Regions from separate parts of the Peribacillus sp. NPDC097295 genome, predicted to be linked through region 1. Evidence: riboswitches for the same ligand, from Rfam matches in the RefSeq annotation. Region 1 holds a riboswitch; each other region holds the start of a gene.

Evidence for each region. A riboswitch is a leader RNA that binds a small molecule or an ion and turns the genes downstream of it on or off. The one in region 1 is predicted to bind S-adenosylmethionine.
Region 2: another riboswitch for S-adenosylmethionine. It lies ahead of mtnK (S-methyl-5-thioribose kinase); the one in region 1 lies ahead of ACIQXN_RS18800 (YezD family protein).
Region 3: another riboswitch for S-adenosylmethionine. It lies ahead of ACIQXN_RS07300 (methionine biosynthesis PLP-dependent protein); the one in region 1 lies ahead of ACIQXN_RS18800 (YezD family protein).

Annotation. Positions count from the first base shown of each region.
Region 1 is NZ_JBIWCW010000018.1:26,489-33,435, reverse strand. Features, by position in the region: gene pdxS (pyridoxal 5'-phosphate synthase lyase subunit PdxS) at 1-683, shown strand, start outside; gene pdxT (pyridoxal 5'-phosphate synthase glutaminase subunit PdxT) at 685-1,263, shown strand; gene ssuE (NADPH-dependent FMN reductase) at 1,490-2,023, shown strand; SAM riboswitch class I at 2,265-2,372, shown strand; gene ACIQXN_RS18800 (YezD family protein) at 2,574-2,690, shown strand; gene ACIQXN_RS18795 (phosphoadenylyl-sulfate reductase) at 2,851-3,567, shown strand; gene sat (sulfate adenylyltransferase) at 3,591-4,739, shown strand; gene cysC (adenylyl-sulfate kinase) at 4,769-5,368, shown strand; gene cobA (uroporphyrinogen-III C-methyltransferase) at 5,837-6,613, shown strand; gene ACIQXN_RS18775 (sirohydrochlorin chelatase) at 6,613-6,947, shown strand, end outside.
Region 2 is NZ_JBIWCW010000004.1:23,193-30,139, forward strand. Features, by position in the region: gene ACIQXN_RS08675 (pyridoxal phosphate-dependent aminotransferase) at 1-836, opposite strand, end outside; gene ACIQXN_RS08680 (carbon-nitrogen family hydrolase) at 937-1,719, shown strand; SAM riboswitch class I at 1,795-1,949, shown strand; gene mtnK (S-methyl-5-thioribose kinase) at 2,028-3,227, shown strand; gene mtnA (S-methyl-5-thioribose-1-phosphate isomerase) at 3,240-4,286, shown strand; gene ACIQXN_RS08695 (lmo1851 family serine protease) at 4,454-5,911, opposite strand; gene deoD (purine-nucleoside phosphorylase) at 6,181-6,885, opposite strand.
Region 3 is NZ_JBIWCW010000003.1:202,079-209,025, forward strand. Features, by position in the region: gene ACIQXN_RS07285 (ABC transporter ATP-binding protein) at 1-272, shown strand, start outside; gene ACIQXN_RS07290 (hypothetical protein) at 628-801, opposite strand; gene metC (cystathionine beta-lyase) at 859-2,040, opposite strand; gene ACIQXN_RS07300 (methionine biosynthesis PLP-dependent protein) at 2,037-3,149, opposite strand; SAM riboswitch class I at 3,234-3,348, opposite strand; gene fumC (class II fumarate hydratase) at 3,635-5,017, shown strand; gene ACIQXN_RS07310 (hypothetical protein) at 5,119-5,361, shown strand; gene ACIQXN_RS07315 (MFS transporter) at 5,534-6,727, shown strand; gene ACIQXN_RS07320 (MFS transporter permease) at 6,762-6,947, opposite strand, start outside.

The sequences.
Region 1 (6,947 bases):
AGGAGGTTTTGGATGCCGTATCCATACCTGTCATGGCTAAAGCAAGAATTGGCCATATAGTTGAAGCAAGGATTTTAGAATCGATGGGGGTGGATTATATCGATGAAAGTGAAGTACTGACTCCGGCCGATGATGAATACCATATATTGAAAAGCGATTATACGGTACCTTTTGTATGTGGTTGCCGCGATTTAGGTGAAGCTAGCCGACGTATCGGAGAAGGGGCTTCCATGCTTCGAACTAAGGGGGAACCTGGAACTGGGAATATTGTCGAAGCTGTCCGGCATATGAGGAAAGTTCAGTCGCAAATTCGAAAAGTGAGTATGATGAGTGAGGATGAATTAATGACTGAAGCAAAAAATATTGGTGCTCCTTATGATGTTCTTAAAGAAATCAGGAGGACTGGTAAATTGCCTGTAGTCAACTTCGCCGCAGGTGGCATCGCGACTCCGGCTGATGCCGCACTGATGATGGAACTTGGAGCAGATGGTGTATTTGTCGGTTCAGGTATTTTCAAATCAGAGAATCCCGAAAAATTCGCAGCGGCCATCGTACAAGCAACTACATATTTTACCGATTATGAATTGATAGGAAAACTGTCAAAAGAATTGGGAAGCGCCATGAAAGGAATAGATATTTCTAAGTTAGCCCCAGCTGAGAGAATGCAGGAGCGTGGGTGGTAACATGATAACCATAGGAGTTTTAGGTTTACAGGGGGCTGTCGATGAACACATGATCCAAATCAGGTCAGTCGGTGAACACGCGGTTCTTGTAAAGAAGCCAGAGCAGTTAGGGGATATTGACGGCTTAATCATTCCGGGTGGGGAAAGTACCACAATGGGAAAACTGATGGATCATTACGGTTTCATGGACTCCATTACAGCATTTTATGAACAAAAGAAACCGATTTTTGGCACTTGTGCCGGCATGGTATTAGTTGCAAAGGAATTGGTTAGTTTGGAAGCACCTCATCTTGGGTTGATGGATATTTCCGTGAAAAGGAATGGATTCGGTCGGCAACGGGAAAGTTTTGAAGCACCACTACTTGTAAAAGGGATGGAAGATCCTTTTAAGGGGATCTTTATCAGAGCGCCCCTTGCAGTAAGGGTGGGTAAAAATGTGGAAGTATTAGCAAGGTATGACGAGAACATCGTCGCAGCTAGGCAAGAACATGTCCTTGTCAGTGCATTTCATCCAGAACTAGCAGGTGATAATCGGTTTATGCAACACTTTATTGATATGGTTAAAAATCCCGTGTATTAAGTTGAGGTGGGTTACACTGAGCTGTCCTAATAGGGCAGTTTTTTTTATAATGGATTAAAAGAATTTCAATTAAATATAAAGGCCAACCAATTCATTTGACTTTTTTCTGATTATTAAGATAATTAAATAAGGATTTCATAACTGGAAAGGAATCATACCTCAAGTATATATATCGCATTCCTGGGACCATGAGTTTTTTCTGGATAGATATAAGGAGGAATAAAAAATGAGCGAAATTGTAATTTTGTCAGGCAGTCCTGCTATACCTTCAAGGACAGATATCTTACTGAAATATATCGAGACATTAGTGGGAAAAGAGGGATTTACCACTGATTATTATTCTATTACGGAGTTTTCAGCAACCGATTTATTCCAAGGCCGCTATGACAGTGAAGATATTTTAATGGTGTCAGAAAAGATTAAGCGAGCTAACGGTATCATTATTGGTTCACCAGTCTATAAGGCATCGTATACAGGCGTGTTGAAAGCTTTAATCGATCTATTTCCCGAAGGTGCCTTTAAAGATAAGCCAGTGTTACCCATTATGATTGGAGGAAGCAACAGGCATTTATTAGCGATAGATTATGCTCTGAAACCATTAATTTCAATTTTGAAGGGTGAACCGATGCAGGGGTTATACTTTGTGGATAAGGAAGTTGATAAGCAGAATCCGTTAAGCCCCATTAGGGATGGAGAATTGCTGAATCGTACACAAAGCCAAGTAAAGGAATTCATAGAAGCCATTCAAAAAAGAATGTAATGGAGAAATACTAAGTACAGCTGTAATTTTCGTTTTTGTTATCCATAGATGACTATAGGCTTATTTATTTCAATCCTGTTTTGGAATAAATAAGCCTATATAATTAACGTAAGGAATAATGTAGCAAATGGGAATGATTTGTGTATAATAATAGCAGTTCATCCAAAATATTAAACCAAGTTAATTTATATGAAAACTCCATTGACAATGATTTGATATATGTTAATATTTAAAATAATAAAACTTATCCAGAGTGATGGATGGTTTTTACCCTTTTAAGTTCAGCAACCTGCAAGGTGTATATAAGGTGCCAACTCCAACAAAATGTCATCATTTTGGAAGATAAGGTAAATAAGTTTACCTTTTAATCTTTCCATTTTGGAAGGACTTTTCTTATTATGAAAAATAAATTTAACTGTTATGACTGTAATATTGATCGTATAAAATTTAGGAAAATTCATTTAACAAGCTGATCATCTTTGCGACAAGTCAGTCGACGAGTTTTCTTAAAGGAGGAATGGGCTTGGAAAAAGAAAATCAGCTGGGGGAAATATTTGAACGGCTGCAAGAAATGCTGAAAACGATGAAATATGGTTCGATAACACTTATCGTTCAGGATGGTAAGGTTATTCAGATGGAAAGAAACGAAAAAATGAGAATTAAATAAAGTGACTGCTGACTAGAAAAACTAGAGGCGGTTTTAACTGATATATAAGGTATTATTGGTTAAAACTGCTTTTTTTCTTATATTATAATACAATGATGTGTCATGGGTTATAACAGATACCTGATGGATCATAAGGTAATTTGTTAGAGGGGGTATAGAATTGGCAGAACTATTAAACTATGAAACCATCGATACAGCTGTACTACCTTCATTTCCAGAAGACAGTGAGACAAAAGGAGCTCTAGAAGTACTCGAATGGGCAAATTCCGAGTATGCTGATAAGCTCATTTATGCTTGTAGTTTTGGTATTGAAGGAATTGTTTTGACAGACCTGCTGGCAAAGGTCAATCCTGCAGCCAAAATCGTTTTTTTAGATACTGATGTTCATTTTACAGAAACATACCAATTAATCGAACAAGTAAAAAAGCGTTATCCACAGCTGTCCATCGAATTGAAGAAACCGGAATTGACATTAGAAGAACAAGCCGCTGAATTCGGTGATGAGTTATGGGTCCATGATTCGAATAAATGCTGTAACATCCGCAAAATTACGCCTCTCACAGAAGTACTTTCAACGGCGACCGCCTGGCTTTCTGGACTTCGTAGGGAACAATCAGAAACAAGGGCATTGACCGAATATATAAATAAAGATAATAAATTCAAATCGATAAAAATTTGCCCGCTCATACATTGGACATGGAAAGATGTCTGGCGGTATGCACATAAAAACGGCTTACCATATAATGTGCTTCATGATAATGGGTACCCAAGTATTGGTTGTAAGACATGCACTGCACCTGCTATCAATGCCGAGGATCTTCGTTCAGGACGTTGGCAAGGTGCGCAAAAAACGGAATGTGGATTACATTTATCTTAAAAAATTATCAGGGGGAAATTAACGTGACTAATAGCTTGCCGCACGGAGGAACATTAATCAACCGTTTTGAACCAGACTATGATTTGTCTAATATTGAAAAATCAGTGGAGATAGATGAAATTGCCCTAAGTGACTTGGAACTTATCGGGACGGGTGCCTACAGTCCCATCGAAGGATTCTTTACGAAAGAGGACTATCATTCAGTGGTAAAGGACATGCGCCTTAGCAGCGAACATGTCTGGAGCATTCCTATTACATTACCTCTAGCTGATGATATCGCAAATGCCCTTACTATAGGGGAAAAAGTAAAGTTGACCCACGAAGGACAAATTTATGGAGTCTTGATGATTTCCGATATCTTCATTCCTGATAAGCAATTGGAAGCAACTCTGGTCTATCAAACGGATGATGAGAACCATCCAGGTGTAAAAAACCTATATAACCGTGGCAATGTTTATGTGGGTGGGGAAATCAAACTTGTCAAACGAATCGAGCGTCCATTATTCGAGGATCATTATTTAGATCCGATTGAGACACGTAAGGCATTTGAAGATAAAGGTTGGAAAACGGTCGTTGGATTCCAAACTAGAAATCCTGTTCACCGTGCACATGAATATATTCAAAAGACAGCACTGGAGATAGTAGACGGATTATTCTTAAATCCATTGGTTGGTGCCACCAAATCCGATGACATCCCTGCTGACGTTCGGATGGATAGCTATAAAGTATTACTTGAAAAGTATTATCCTAAAGAGCGTGTCTCACTCGCAGTATTCCCTGCTGCGATGCGTTATGCAGGACCCAGGGAAGCGATATTCCATGCTATGGTTCGTAAAAACTACGGATGCACTCACTTTATTGTCGGTCGTGACCATGCTGGAGTCGGCGATTATTATGGAACGTATGATGCACAAAAAATCTTCAGTAATTTTACTGCTGATGAGTTAGGGATTACATTGTTATTCTTTGAACATAGCTTCTATTGTAAAACATGTGGAAATATGGCTTCTGCAAAGACATGTCCACATGGCAAAGAAGATCATGTTATCCTTTCAGGTACGAAAGTTAGGGAAATGCTGCGAAACGGAGAAATCCCGCCAGCCACATTCAGCCGCAAAGAAGTAATCGAAGTGTTAATAGAAGGGCTTAAAAAGAATGAGGTATATAACTAAATGTAGTAAACAATTAAAGGAGGATCTTAATGAGTAAAAGTAGCAATGTAACTTGGCATGAATCGTCTTTATCTAAGGAACTGCGCCGTAAGCAAAACGGACATGAGAGTACCGTGTTATGGTTTACCGGACTTTCAGGATCTGGAAAATCAACGATTGCCAATGCTGTAGCAAAAGAGCTATATAATCGGAATATTCGTAGTTATGTTTTGGATGGGGATAACATTCGTCATGGACTCAATAAAGATTTAGGCTTCTCTGAGGATGACCGCACGGAGAATATTAGACGCATTGGGGAAGTTTCCAAGCTTTTCGTTGATAGTGGACAGTTCGTATTAACGGCATTTATATCACCTTTTCGGGCAGATCGTCAAATCGTTCGCGACCTGCTTGAAGAAGGCGAGTTTATTGAGGTGTACCTAAAATGTCCGCTTGAAGAATGCGAAGTTCGTGATCCAAAAGGTCTTTACGACAAGGCACGTAAAGGTATCATTAAAGATTTCACTGGAATCGATTCTCCATATGAAGAACCTGAACATCCTGAAATCGTTTTGGAATCCGATCAGTATAGCATAGAAGAGTGCGTCGAACAGGTTATAGACTATTTGACCACAAAGAGAGCGATATAACTTAGGGAAAAGGATTGGGCGGCAACCTGTACTTGCCTATAATATATTGGACGATTGCAGATTATGCGTTAATGTTACTTCTATTCCATTCCTAAACTAGAAATAGATGTGTTCAATGAGCAGGCTTAATATACAACGGTAAAGAAGCTTGCTATTGTATGATGCGGGCTTTAAAGTCCATGTGAAATTTCACATAGGGCCAACAGATTACCTTGTAAATATTACGGTAGATAAATAAACGGTGATTCTTATTCTGTTTAAAGTTACAATCAAGTATGAATACATCGCATCAACATTATCTCTGAAACAGATGAAATGTTCTCCAGAACGTTGATATCAACCTGAAAATCATATCCGGAAAATGCCGACCATTACTGAATCATTATAGAAAAGAAAAATATTAAAAATGGAGCATGTTTCGTTTAAGCTGATTTTGAAACAATACTCTTAGGGAAAGGCGGATTGCAAATGGGGAAAGTGTATCTAGTAGGAGCCGGTCCCGGAGATCCAGATTTAATTACAGTAAAAGGATTGAGATGCATTCAAGAAGCGGATGTAATTTTATATGATCGCCTTGTCAACAAAGAATTGTTGGCATATGCAAAAGAAGGAGTCGAATTGATTAATTGTGGGAAATTGCCGGATTATCATCTTCTGCAACAAGAAACAATCAATCGGTTTCTTATCAAATATGCCAAAAAAGGTAAGGTTGTCACTCGGCTGAAAGGCGGAGATCCATTTGTGTTCGGGAGAGGCGGAGAGGAAGCAGAGGCGCTTGCCGAAAATGGAATACACTTTGAAATTGTGCCAGGCATCACTGCAGGTATAGCCGCTCCTGCATATGCGGGAATTCCAGTGACCCATAGAGAACATGCTTCATCATTCGCCATTGTAACGGGTCATCGTAAAAAGGACGAGGAAGATAATATCAAATGGGAATCTCTGGCTAAAGGTATCGATACATTGGCCATCTACATGGGTGTTAAAAATCTTCCATATATCCAAGCGAAACTCCTGGAACATGGGAAAAATCCGGAAACACCTGTAGCATTAATCCATTGGGGGACATTAAATGCACAACAGACGGCAATCAGTACACTAGCCAATATAATAGAAACAGCCCAAAACGAAGGTATCTCCAACCCGTGTATGATTCTAATTGGAGAAGTGGTGGCCTTAAATGAAAAAATTAGCTGGTTTGAACCAAGGCAAGTCGAAAAGTTACTGGCCAACGAGGCCTATTGATGGAAGCTATTCTTTACATATGCCATGGAAGTCGTGTTAATGAGGCCGCCGCGCAAGCTGTAAATTTTATAAAAGAATGCATGAAACGGCAGTCAAACATTATTCAAGAGTATTGCTTTCTTGAATTGGCTAGTCCGACGATAGAAGACGCTTATGCAACGTGCGTACAAAGGGGAGCAACAAAAATAATCGCTATCCCAGTTCTATTGTTAACTGCTGCACATGCTAAACATGATATTCCGGATGTTTTACATAAAATGAAAAACCTTTTTCCTGAGGTCGAATTGAAATATGGAAGACCGATAGGGGTCAGCGAGAAAATGGTTGATATTTT
Region 2 (6,947 bases), on a different contig from region 1:
TGTATGGCGGGAAAAAGGCTGACATAAAGATGATCCTGAAATAATTCAATCGCTTCAATGATACTTTCATTGCCAACAGCAAAGCCGACTCTCCACCCCGCCATATTATAGGTTTTAGATAGAGTATAGATTTCTACTCCGACTTCTTTCGCTCCTTCTACCTGGAGGAAACTTACCGGTTTTTTTCCATCAAACCCAATTGCACCGTATGCAAAATCATGAACCACACAGATCGAGTGTTCTTTGGCCCTTCTCACGGTTTCTTCAAAAAACTCTTCTGTTGCCGAAGCACCAGTAGGATTATTCGGATAATTCAAAAACATCATTTTGGCTTTTTCAAAGATTTCATTATCTATTTCCCTGTAATTGGGGAGAAAATCATTTTCTTGCGTCAAAGGCATAATTTCCGTTTTAGCCTGTGCTAAGGTCACTCCTGATAAATAATCGGGATAGCCAGGATCAGGCACTAAAATTGTATCGCCTGGATTCAGCAAGCACTGCGGTAATTCCACCAGGCCAGCCTTTCCACCAAATAGAATCGCCACTTCCGCTTTAGCGTCTAGCTTGACGCCATATTCACGTTCGTAAAAGAGAGCCGCAGCTTCTTTTAAATATTGATGGCCGCGGAAAGGAGAATATTTGTGATTCATGCTATTTTCTGCCGCTGTCTGCAGTTTTTGCACAATATGACCAGGAGTCGGTTGATCTGGATTTCCCTGACCAAGGTTAATGACATCATGTCCTTGCGCCGTTATTTTATTTACTTTCTCAACTAAAGAAGCAAAAAATTGCTTGGGAAGCTCCTGAAGCAGTCTGGATTTTTCGAATTGTACCATTTTTACACCTTCTCTGAAATTTCTTGAAATTATAGTCACAAATGATATATGGTTATCATAATCTTGTAAAGTTCTTTTTTACATATGGGGGAATAAAATGATGAAATGGAAAATTTCCTGTCTACAAATGGATATTGCCTATGGTCAGCCAGATATTAATTATCAGGTGGCAGAACAATGGATTGAAAAAGCCTCACAATCTAAGCCCGATATCGTCATGTTGCCGGAGCTATGGACAACTGGCTATGACTTAACTAGATTAGAAGAAATCGCAGACGAAGAAGCGGAACGAACCATTACCTTCCTAAAAAACCTTGCAAAAAAACACCGCATTCACCTTGTTGGTGGTTCGATTGCCAAAAAAACCACGGAAGGTATCTATAACACCATGCTAATCATCGATAAGGACGGGAATCTCCTAAAAGACTACGATAAGCTCCACCTGTTTCAATTGATGGATGAACACCATTACTTACAACCTGGTGAAAGAGATGGCTTATTTACCCTTGATGAAAAAGTTTGTGCAGGATTCATTTGTTATGATATCCGTTTCCCGGAATGGCAGCGGGCCCATACGGTACGCGGTGCGGAGATTTTATTCATATCAGCTGAGTGGCCAAAAACGAGACTCAGTCATTGGAGGTCACTGTTAATCAGTAGGGCAATCGAAAATCAAGCCTTCGTTGTCGCTGTGAATCGATCTGGATCCGATCCCAATAATGTATTTGCCGGACATTCCATGATCATTGATCCATGGGGAGATATCATTTGCGAAGCAGGAGAAGAAAAGGAAATACTACTGGGCACCCTTGATTTGGTCAAAGTGACAGAGGCAAGGAGTAAAATCCCCGTATTTGAAGACCGTCGTCCTGAATATTATTAATTTTACGTTGACAAACTATTTAAAATATTGATATCATTCTATCGAAGATTAATATTTCTGAAAATAAAAACAATACTCTTATCAAGAGCAGGCTGAGGGATAAAGGCCCTATGAAGCCCAGCAACCGACTGTAATTCCATTGTGAAATGGGGCGGAAATTCCGCCGGATTCAAATCCACAGGGCACGGTGCTAATTCCACCAGAAAAGATTACTTTCTGGGAGATGAGAGGTCCGAAGATAAAACTTCTGCCTCTTTCTATATGAAAGAGGCTTTTTACATTATATTCAAAGAACTGGAGGGAACGAAATGACTCAACCATCGAATTTCAAACTTTTGACCAACGAAACGGCAATCGCCCTGACAAAAAAACTTGGCCTAATCCATACAAATGACTCACTCCAATGTAATGAAATCGGTGATGGAAATTTGAATTATGTTTTTCACGTTACCAATCCCGACACCAATAAAGGAGTCATCATCAAACAAGCAGTTCCTTATGCAAAGGTCCTTGGCGAAAGCTGGCCATTGACTTTAAAAAGAGCCGCAATCGAAGCTAATGCACTCATCCAATTTGGAAGCTATTGTCCTGAATTTGTCCCAAAGGTCTATTATTCTGATGAACAGCTTGCCATCACCATCATGGAAGATCTATCACATTTGAAAATTGCCCGGACTGGATTAATCGATGGCAATCATTTCCCATTATTATCTAAACATATCGGTGAATTTGTCGCTAAGACCGCCTTTTATACGTCAGATTTTCATCTGGAACCGTCAGCGAAAAAAGAGGTTGCGCGAAACTTCACGAATCCTGAACTCTGTAAAATTACTGAGGTCTTCATTTTTACCGATCCTTTTTTTGAGGAGCATCCAGGTGAGTTCGAGCTTGAGTTAAAGGTGGCTGCCCAGACCATCTGGAATGATGCTGAACTGATACTTGAAGTAGCTAAGTTAAAACAGTGTTTTGAATCCGAACAGGAAGCCCTCCTTCATGGCGACTTACATACAGGAAGTATTTTTGCAAGCGATATAGAAACAAAGGTGATTGACCCTGAATTCGCTTTTTATGGTCCTGTTGGATTTGACCTTGGCCAATACATTGCGAATCTTCTCTTCCAAGCCATTACACGCCCCGCTGCTGAAAAGGAAGAAATCTTTACATATCTTCAGGAATTTTTGGATACGTTTGAAGAAACATATACGGCTCTTTGGAATTCGGATAACAAAAGCCCGTACAGTAAGGTTGATGGTTATCTTTCTTATGTACTTACCAAATTCAAAAGTGATGCATATGGCTTTGCTGGCTGTGAACTGATCCGGAGAACCATCGGTTTATCTCATGTTGCTGATTTAAATGGCATCGAGAATAAAGAAACTAGAATTGCAGCTAAAACGGCCACCTTGAAAGTCGGTGCCTATTTAATCAAGAATCGAAAAGAACTGAATATTCCAACAGTAAATGAAATCGTAAAGCAGTATACACTAGCTTCATATTCAACATTATAAGGAGAAATACATATGACAACTACAATACCATTACCCCTTTCCGTCCAATGGAAAGATACCCATATTACCTTGTTGAATCAACAGGCCTTACCTTCAAAAACAGAATTCATTGAACTTTATACGGTTAAAGATGTTTATGACAGCATCTTAACCTTGAAAGTCCGCGGTGCCCCGGCCATCGGTATCACTGCAGCATATGGCGTAGCTCTTGGTGCGACCCAAGAAAATACTACGGAATTATGGCAATTCAAACAAAATGTCATGAAGCATATTACGAAACTTGCTTCTTCAAGACCTACAGCGGTCAACCTTTTTTGGGCACTAAAAAGAATGGAGAAAACTCTACAAGCAGCCAAAAGCATACCGGCAGCCAAAAGTGCCCTTGTTTCAGAGGCAAAAACGATCTTTACAGAGGATGAAGAGATGTGCCGAAAAATAGGTGAATACGGGCTATCCTTATTCAACGAAGGTGACTCTATCTTAACCCATTGTAATGCCGGGGGCATTGCCACGGCACGGTACGGAACAGCGCTTGCACCCTTTCATCTAGCCAGGGAGAGGTCCTTGCCCATAAAGGTTTATGCCTGTGAAACCAGGCCTGTCCTGCAAGGGGCGCGGCTTACCGCATGGGAACTCATGCAGGCAGGTGTCGATGTTACTTTAATCTCAGATAATATGGCTGCTCATACCATTTTGCAGAAAAAAATTGGAGCCATCATCGTCGGCGCTGACCGTATAGCGGCAAACGGTGATACTGCCAATAAGATTGGAACATTAGGTTTAGCAATTTTAGCTAAACATTATGATATCCCCTTCTATGTAGCCGCACCATCGAGCACGTTCGATTCATCTCTTGAATCGGGAAACTCCATCCCTATCGAAGAACGAAATGGGGATGAAATCACTTCCATACAAGGAGTCAGGATTGCTCCTGAAAATGTAAAGACATTCAATCCTGCCTTTGATGTCACACCGAATTCACTTATAACAAGCATCATTACCGAAAACGGAATCATAACACCCGATTACAGGAACAATATCCCTCTATTTGTTAAGTGAATCTATTTATAAACTGATATATCAAAACAGACTTATTAACGAAGTCTGTTTTATTTTTTTATATTTATTCTGCCGAGGTTCTTTTTGGTAGATATTAATACGGTTCGTTCCCATAACGAAAAAATGGCCTATCAGCGAAAACTGCTGACAGGCCATTGTAAAACAGATTATTTAATTTCCTTTTTTAAAACTTCCACCGCTTTTTTCACTTGAGTATCATTTTCAAGGATTTTATCCCTGATAACTTCCATCAATTTAACGGTTGTGTCGTCTTTAATGACACCTGTCTCTTTGATTTTATGATCGCTTTGGAATTCTTTGACCGCTAATTTTGTATCTTCATCAAAGTAATTATCCACTTTTCCTGGTTTATAACCCGCTTCTTTCAACATTTTTTCAGCAGCTTCCACTTCACTCGATGAATCAGACACTTTCAACGCTTTATCCGGCGAGATATATGGAAGAGTAGCATATTCAGGAAGTTTCACTTTGATATCTGGCTGTATTCCTTTTTTATGAATCCAATTACCTTCTGGAGTCAACCATTTTTGTGCAGTATATTTAAAATTGGAACCATCCTCAAAGTCTTCGGCTTTTTGTACAGTACCTTTCCCAAATGACTTTGTTCCTATTAACTGAATATCCGCCGATTCACTTACAGCAGCAGCAACGATTTCAGATGCACTGGCACTGCCATCATCGATCAACACGACCACAGGTAATTTCATTTCTCCATTATTTTGCGATTTATAAACTTCTTTTTTTCCATTTCGATTCTCGACCTGAAGAATTACTTCTCCATTCGGGATAAATAAGTTTGCCATTGCTATGGCTTGGTCAAGCAATCCACCCGGGTTGCCACGCAAGTCCAATATAAGGCCTTTCATTTCTTTTTTATTCATATCTTCCAGAGCTTTATTTAACTCTTCAACCGTATGCTCAGAAAAACTTGTAACCTGGACTTTGGCGATTCCACTCTCAAGCATTTCCGAATAAACCGTTTCAATCGGAATTGTATCACGCTTAATGGATAAGGAAATCGGTCCCTTTTCACCGACTCTTGAGATAGAAAGCTCTACCTTCGTTCCCTTTTTACCTCTAATTTTCAAAACAGCTTCCGATGAGCTTAAACCCTCAAGGTTTTTGCCATTGACACTAAGTATGATGTCATTAGGCCTGACCCCTGCTTCTTCTGCCGGTGATCCTTTAATTGGGGAGACCACCATGATTTGTCCATCTTTTTCTTGAATCTCGGCACCGATCCCTTCAAAGGAAGATGAGATACTCTCATGAAAGCTTGATGCTTCCTTTTCATCCATATAAGAGGAATAAGGATCATCCAACGATTCAATCATCCCATTTATTGCTCCGTCCACCAGTGTGTTCTCATCGATTTCTTGATAGTAGTCATCTTTTATCTTATCGTATGTAGAATACAGCTTTTCAAATTCAGAATGATTATTCGGTGCTAGTGACTCTACTTTTTCATCTCCAAAGGTCAACGCAATAGTTGTAATTCCTGCGGTTAAAAATATGAGTAAGAAAACTCCCATAATAAATGTAAACTTCTTTATTTTCACATATTTCCCTTCATCTTTGGGCTGTTGTCGATTTTCTTCTTCCACTGAAGCTTCACCACTTTCATTCTTCATGACAATATAAATTAATACAACCTATTTTAACAGCTTTCTTGCCATTCGAAAAACTTTAGTTATCAAATTTTATGTAATCGTTCGCTTTATTCCTTTAATTCAATAAAATATCATGATGGACTTTCCACACTTTTATTCTATGTAAGTGCAAAAAATACGGACACCAAGGATTAAGTAAAAAACTAAATAACTATCTTAGTCTCATTTAATCCTGGTCACCCGTAAATAATTAAAGCTTATAATCACTCTTTAATGGCTGCTTCTAATGATACTTCAATCATTTCGTTAAATGTTGTTTGGCGCTCCTCGGAAGTGGTTTCCTCACCTGTTAATAGATGATCGGAAATCGTTAAAACGGATAGGGCTTTACGACCAAACTTAGCAGCGAGTGTATATAATGCAGCCGATTCCATTTCTATAGCTAGGATTTGGTACTTCGCCCATTTTTCCAATTCACTATTATCATTATAAAATTGATCTGCCGTAAACACGTTACCGACCTTTAATTGCAAGCCTTTCATCAGTCCTGCATCATATGCGTTTTTAAGCAAATCAAAATCCGCTGTAGGAGCATAATCAACGCCACCGAATGTCATCCGATTCATTTGTGAATCTGTTGAAGCACTCATTGCCAAGATTACATCTCGGACCTTCACATCTTTTTGAATGGCACCTGCAGTACCGACACGGATAAGTTTTTGCACATTATAGCTACTCATCAGTTCATTAACATAGATCGAAATAGAAGGGACTCCCATTCCTGTACCTTGAACGGAAATACGTTTCCCTTTATATGTACCTGTATAACCAAACATGTTTCTAACTTCATTGTATAATTTAGCATCCTCTAAAAATGTTTCTGCGATATATTTTGCACGTAACGGATCTCCAGGAAGTAAAACCGTTTCTGCTATTTCATTTTCTTTAGCACCAATATGTACGCTCATTATTAAAATTCCCTCCTTGACTAGTGGTTGAAATGACATTCCCAATTACTATAACATACCAA
Region 3 (6,947 bases), on a different contig from region 1:
CGGCGATTTTGATACTGGACGAAGCAACGGCAAGCATCGATACAGAAACGGAATCCATTATCCAAAAAGGCATGGAGGTGTTGAAAAAAGGAAGGACGACATTCATCATCGCGCACCGACTGTCGACGATCAAGAACGCCGACCAGATCCTCGTATTGGATAAAGGACGGATTGTGGAGCAGGGGACACATGAAGAACTAATGGAACAAAAAGGGAAATACTATCAAATGTATGAACTCCAGGCAGGAACTCATAAGGGGATGGCTGGATAGCCATTTTAAATTTTAAATAGTGAGAGGCAGAAACGTTGCATGAAGAACGTTTCTGCCTCTTTTCATGTATATGGGATATGTTCCTATTGTTAGAGGGGAAATTGCGAAAGCAAGGGCATGAACAAGATTGAATTGGATTATTGGGTCGATAACGAAGTCACTAAGTCCTTATATAAAAGGCTTTGTTCTAATAGACTGTTATTTTTCACAAGGAATATTGAAAAACTTCATATGGTTGACTGGAGCGGAAGTGCGAGACTCCTGCGGGATCAGTGGGACAGGTGAGACCCCACAGGCGTTTACGCCGAGGAGGCTCACCGCCCACCCCGCGGAAAGCGAGCAACTGAAGCGGAAATCAACCACTCGCAACACTTAAGGTTTCTTTAACGATGATTTTTCGAAAGCAAGCTTTTATTTCCTCATCATTGTATGCTTTAAAATACTCAGGGTATAAATTTGCATGTAAATCGTGAACGGTTTTATTCAATTTGGCAACTAATTCAAAATCATTTGTTTGACGAATATGCATCCCTTTTTCTCCTATCCTCATATGTAACCATGATGAAAATTTCCTAGACCCGTTCTCCTATTTTGTAGTAACAGTCTGTCTTTCTGCACTTTTCTTTAGGGCTAAATCAAAGTCCTTGATCAAATCATCCGGATTTTCCAGACCGACGGACAGGCGCAACAAGCTGTTCGTAATGCCACGTTTTTCCCTTTCAGCAACAGGCATGGCCGCATGGGACATTTTGGCCGGGTAAGATAAAATCGATTCGACTGCCCCAAGGCTTACGGCAAAAACGGGAAGCTCGACATGGTTCACGAACGAGCGGAAGGTTTCTTCGCTTTCCAATTCGAATGATAAAACAGCCCCCGCACCAGTTGCTTGATTTTCCTGGATGCTGTGTTGTGGATGGTCGGCAAGACCTGGATAATAGACCTTTGACACTAACTGATGCTGTTTTAAGTATTCCGCAATCTTCTCGGCCCCTTTTTGGGAGTGTTCCATCCGAACTGATAAGGTTTTCAGGCCTCTCATCACAAGCCAGGCATCCTGGACGCCAAGCACCGCTCCGAAAGAGTTTTGGAGGGACCCAAGTCTATCGGCGAGTTCCGGATCCTTTACGACGGCAAGACCTGCTACGACATCACTATGTCCAGACAAAAATTTCGTCGCACTGTGCAGGACCACATCTGCACCGAGGTTTAGCGGTTTTTGCAGGGCGGGCGTCAAGAACGTATTGTCAACAAAGCTCCAAGCACCTATGCTTTTGGCGATATCACATACGGCTTTAATGTCGGTCACCTTAAGTAAAGGATTGGAAGGCGTTTCGATATAGAGTGCTCGCGTATTTGGCTGGATGGCTGCTTTTACACTCTCAAGATCCGTCATATCCACGAAGGTATGCTCGATGTTGAAACGGGTCAGCACGGTTGTTACCATTCGGAATGTGCCCCCGTATACATCTTCAGAGATGACGATATGGTCACCGGCAGAGAGCAGGAGGAAAGCCGTTGAAATGGCAGCCATCCCGGATGAAAAAGCAAATCCGCGCGTGCCTTCTTCCAGTTCCGCAATGATGTCTTCCAGTGCTTCTCGCGTCGGGTTCCCGCTCCGGCTGTAATCGTATTTGCCGAATTGATCAATGTCCGTTTGATGAAACGTGGAAGCATGTTGGATCGGAACACTCACCCCGCCTGTCGTTGGATCGAATTTATGTTGGTTGTGTAGTAATTTGGTTTCAAAACTGAATTCTTGATTTGTCATCGTATTGCCTCCTTTTTTACTTGAGAAAATGCCTGCTGCAGGTCTTCGATTAAATCTCCGCTGTCCTCGATGCCGACAGAGAATCGAAGGAGTCGATTGCAGACTCCATTTGCCGTTCTGACTTCAAGAGGCATATCGGCATGTGTCTGTGTCGCCGGATACGTGATGAAGCTTTCGACGCCTCCAAGGCTCTCGGCAAATGAAATCAATGAAAGGGACTGTAGAAATGGGTTGACCACTGCCTCATCATTGACCCGGAATGAAATCATGCCGCCACGACCTGGATAGAGAACATCCGTTACACATTCATGTTCCATTAAATAATCGACCATGATCTTGGCATTCTTTTCGTGACGCTCCATTCTTAGTGCCAAGGTTTTCATCCCGCGCATCAACAGCCAGGAATCAAACGGACTCAATACTGCGCCCATTCCATTATGGTGGAAGGCAAGGGACTCACATAATTCAGCACCTTTTGCCACAATCAAACCGGCCAACACATCATTATGGCCGCCAAGATATTTTGTTGCGCTGTGAATCACGATGTCGGCACCAAGCAAGAGGGGCTGTTGGATAATCGGTGTGTAGAAAGTGTTGTCAACAATCAAAAGTAAATTGTATTGTTTGGCAAGAGCGGAAACAGCGGCGATGTCTGTTTGTTGCATAAGAGGATTTGTGGGAGTTTCAATGAAGATGGCCTTTGTTTGAGAGGTGATCGCTTTTTCGATATCCTCTATGCAACATGTATTGACATATTCGCATTGTAGCCCCCATTTTTTAAAGCCATGCTCTAATAAACGATATGTACCGCCGTATAAATCTTCGCTACTGATCCACGCATCCCCTGATTTAAATAAGGAAAGGATGGTCGCAATGGCAGCCATTCCCGAGCTACATGCATATCCTTGATCGCCATGTTCAAGTTTGGCGATCGATTGCTCCAAAAGCTGACGTGTCGGGTTTCCTGTTCGCGTGTAATCAAAACCTGTTGATTGACCAATTCCCTCATGGCGGAAAGCCGTCGAGAAGTAAACGGGTGGATTGACCGTTCCCGTAGCCGTTTCACTGCGGTTCCCAAGCTGAGCAAGATAGGTTTCTGTTTTGTACATAATTTTCACGTCTCCTTTTATTTAAATAAAATAAAAAAAGTCTTCTTTAAGAAGAAGACTTGAATAAGTAGGATAGAGTCATTCTTCTTATCTTCCAAGTTACACAAACTTGTGGAATTAGCACCTTTTCATTGGCTGGAAACAAATGAAGGTTGCTGAGGTGTCATAGGGCCATTCCCTCTACCTCTCTCGATAAGAGTTTAGATTATTCAATTTCTTTTGAATTTACTATATATATAAAATTATGTCAAGGGCATTCATTATCGTTGCAGGAAATAGAAGATGAATGATTTTTATCTAGAATTAGAGGGAGGGATTCTGATTAAAGTGATTTTTCTGAAGAAAAAGGTCGGATTTGTTCTGTTTTTTTTGCTTTAAAATAATAAAATTTGTACAATATAGAGGGGATTCATATAAAAAGTCATTATTCATTGCATATACATAACCGTTTCTTAATGGATAGTGCGAACATAGGGGGAGAAGACATGGAATACAGAATCGAACGAGATACGATGGGTGAAGTGAAAGTTCCTGCCGATAAGTATTGGGGTGCACAAACAGAAAGAAGCCGTAACAACTTCAAGATTGGTTATGAAAAAATGCCGATTGAATTAGTTCATGCGTTTGCTTACGTAAAACAAGCGGCAGCTAAAGTAAACTTTGAATTGGGCGATCTTTCCGAAGTGAAAAAGGATGCCATCGTGAAGATTTGTGGTGAAATTCTTGAAGGTACGCTTGATGAACATTTCCCACTAGTGGTCTGGCAAACCGGGAGCGGTACGCAAAGTAATATGAACGTGAATGAAGTGGTCGCTAACAAAGGGAACGAATGGTTGAAAGAAAACGGTGAAACTGAAATGCTTCACCCGAATGATGATGTGAACAAAGCACAAAGCTCTAATGATACATTCCCAACAGCCATGCATATCGCAGCTTACATGGAAGTGGCTGAAAAATTAGTACCGGCGATTAAAGTGCTACGTGATACATTCGCAGCCAAGGAAAAAGAATTCTGGGATGTTGTGAAAATTGGCCGTACCCATCTTCAAGATGCGACACCACTAACTCTAGGTCAAGAAATTTCCGGTTGGAGAGCTATGCTTGATAAAGATTTGGAGATGATCGAAGAGAGCAGCCAAAAATTATTGAACTTGGCATTGGGTGGTACGGCTGTAGGGACTGGAATCAATACGAAAAAAGAATTCCCGGCACTTTCGGCTAAACAAATTGCAGCCGATACAGGGCATTCATTTGTCACATCGGATAATAAATTCCATGCTTTAACAAGCCATAACGAAATTGTTTATGCACATGGTGCTCTTAAAGCGTTGGCTGCTGATTTAATGAAGATTGCCAATGATGTTAGATGGCTAGCGAGTGGCCCAAGAAGCGGAATCGGTGAGATCGCCATCCCTGAAAACGAGCCAGGTAGCTCCATCATGCCAGGGAAAGTGAACCCGACACAATGTGAAGCCATAACAATGATCGCTACACAAGTTGTCGGCAACGATGCAACAATCGGTTTTGCAGCAAGCCAAGGAAACTTCGAGTTGAACGTTTTCAAACCGGTCATCATTTACAACTTCCTGCAAACGGTGAAATTATTGACGGATGGTATTCATTCCTTCAACGATCACTGTGCAGTGGGAATTACGGCGAATGAAGTTCAAATCAAAGAAAATGTGGAGCGTTCTCTTATGCTCGTAACAGCATTGAACCCGCATATCGGCTATGAAAAAGCGGCTAAAATCGCAAAAACTGCATTCAACGACAACTCCACTTTAAAAGAAGCGGCGTTGAAACTTGAATTCTTGACGGAAGATGAATTCAAAGCATGGGTGGATCCTGCTAACATGGTCAATAAATAAGAGATTTTTCGCCCTTCCTTGCATGTGGAAGGGCGTTTTAATGTGTTAAAATGAAAGAATATACCAATACTTAGAATAGATATAGAACAGGAGGAAATGCCATGTCTTTATGCCCGCTATGCAATGGTCTTAGAAAAATGCATTTGGAATGCCCGAAATGCAGCAGTGACCTTGAAGATCAAGGGAAATTCATGGATTATGCCGACGATTACAGTGCTTATATGGATATCGATACATTGAAAAAAAATGACGGCTTTCCCGAATCCCTTCAAAAGGGACAATGCCCGCATATCATGAAATGTCCAAAATGTGGTCATGATGAAGTAATCCTTGTTCAGGAATAAGGTTGAGACAATAGAATAAACCTTAAAAGAGACTCATTCGTAAAACTCCTTTTTATGAATGAGCCTTTTTATTTTTCCGTACATTTGAATATATGTAGTAGAGAGAAGTGAAAGGTAGTCCAACCATACAGTGTTTACAAGTCATCATACATAGAGAACGGAGGTGGCACTCTTGGCCATGCTTTTATTGATTATGATTTACTTGGCTTTCATAAGCCTGGGGCTTCCAGATTCCTTGTTGGGTGCGGCCTGGCCGGTCATGCAGACCGATTTTGCTCAGCCTTTGGAGACTGCTGGGTTACTTTATATGATCATTGCTGCGGGAACCATACTCTCAAGTTTAGCCAGCGGTTGGCTAAATGATAAACTGGGGCCGGGGAAGGTCACGTGGATCAGTGTTACCTTGACGGCGTTGGCCTTATTAGGCATTGGCTATTCAACCTCCCTAGCCTGGCTTGTTATCTGTGCGATACCGTTGGGTCTGGGAGCAGGAGCAATCGATGCCTCCTTGAATAACTATGTAGCGTTGCATTACAAGGCCCACCATATGCACTGGCTACATTGTTTTTGGGGAGTCGGGGCAAGCATAGGTCCCATCATGATGTCTTATTATATGGTAAATCAAGGCTCGTGGAGAGCTGGTTATGTGTCCATTGCTTACATTCAATTCAGCTTGGCATTTTTATTAGTATTGGCTCTTCCGTTATGGGCTATCGTTTCCCAAAAATCGAAAACCGAAGATTGGCATACATTGAACCCGGATGAACCTGAACGGGCTTACGGAGTGAAGCCGCTTAAAATAAGAGGGGTCAAGTATGTGTTGTTCACGTTCTTTTTCTATTGCGGCGTCGAATCCACACTAGGGCTTTGGGGTAGCAGCTACCTTGTGAATAGCAAAGGAATGTCTGCAGTCATGGCTGCCCAAGGAGTATCTTTTTTCTATACAGGGATTATGCTAGGGCGACTTGTTACCGGGTTCATCCTCTTGAAGGTCAGCAACCATCAGCTGCTGATTCGTATTGGACAGATCACGGCACTTATTGGGGCGATGCTCCTCATCCTTCCCTTGCCGGTTCCGATGTCACTTGCCGGCTTTACGATAGTAGGACTGGGCTTAGCCCCTATTTATCCATGCATGATTCACGAAACCCCTGTCAGATTTGGTAAAACACATTCACAATCCATCATCGGCTACCAAATGGCTGTAGCGTACACAGGCACTACCTTTTTACCTCCCATGCTAGGACTAATTGCCTCGTACACATCTATTGGCATATTTCCTTACTTTGCTTTGGCTTATGTAATTGCGATGTTGATTGGTTCTGAAAAATTGAATGAACTGATGAGGAACCGGACCAATGAATAAAGACCGATATCATTATGCGGCGAATAGAGCCCCTTTATACCGTTAATTTCTTTGCGTTCATTTTCCTCATCATATAGCCGAAGAACGTGGTCATGAATAGGACACCTAATATCATAATGATAATGCTGCTTACTAAGTATGCTCGATCCATGCTAAATAAAACTTCCTTTCTGAACCAAGATTGAAAGGGTAACCCGAAGCCTAGCAAAACAGCAAAAAA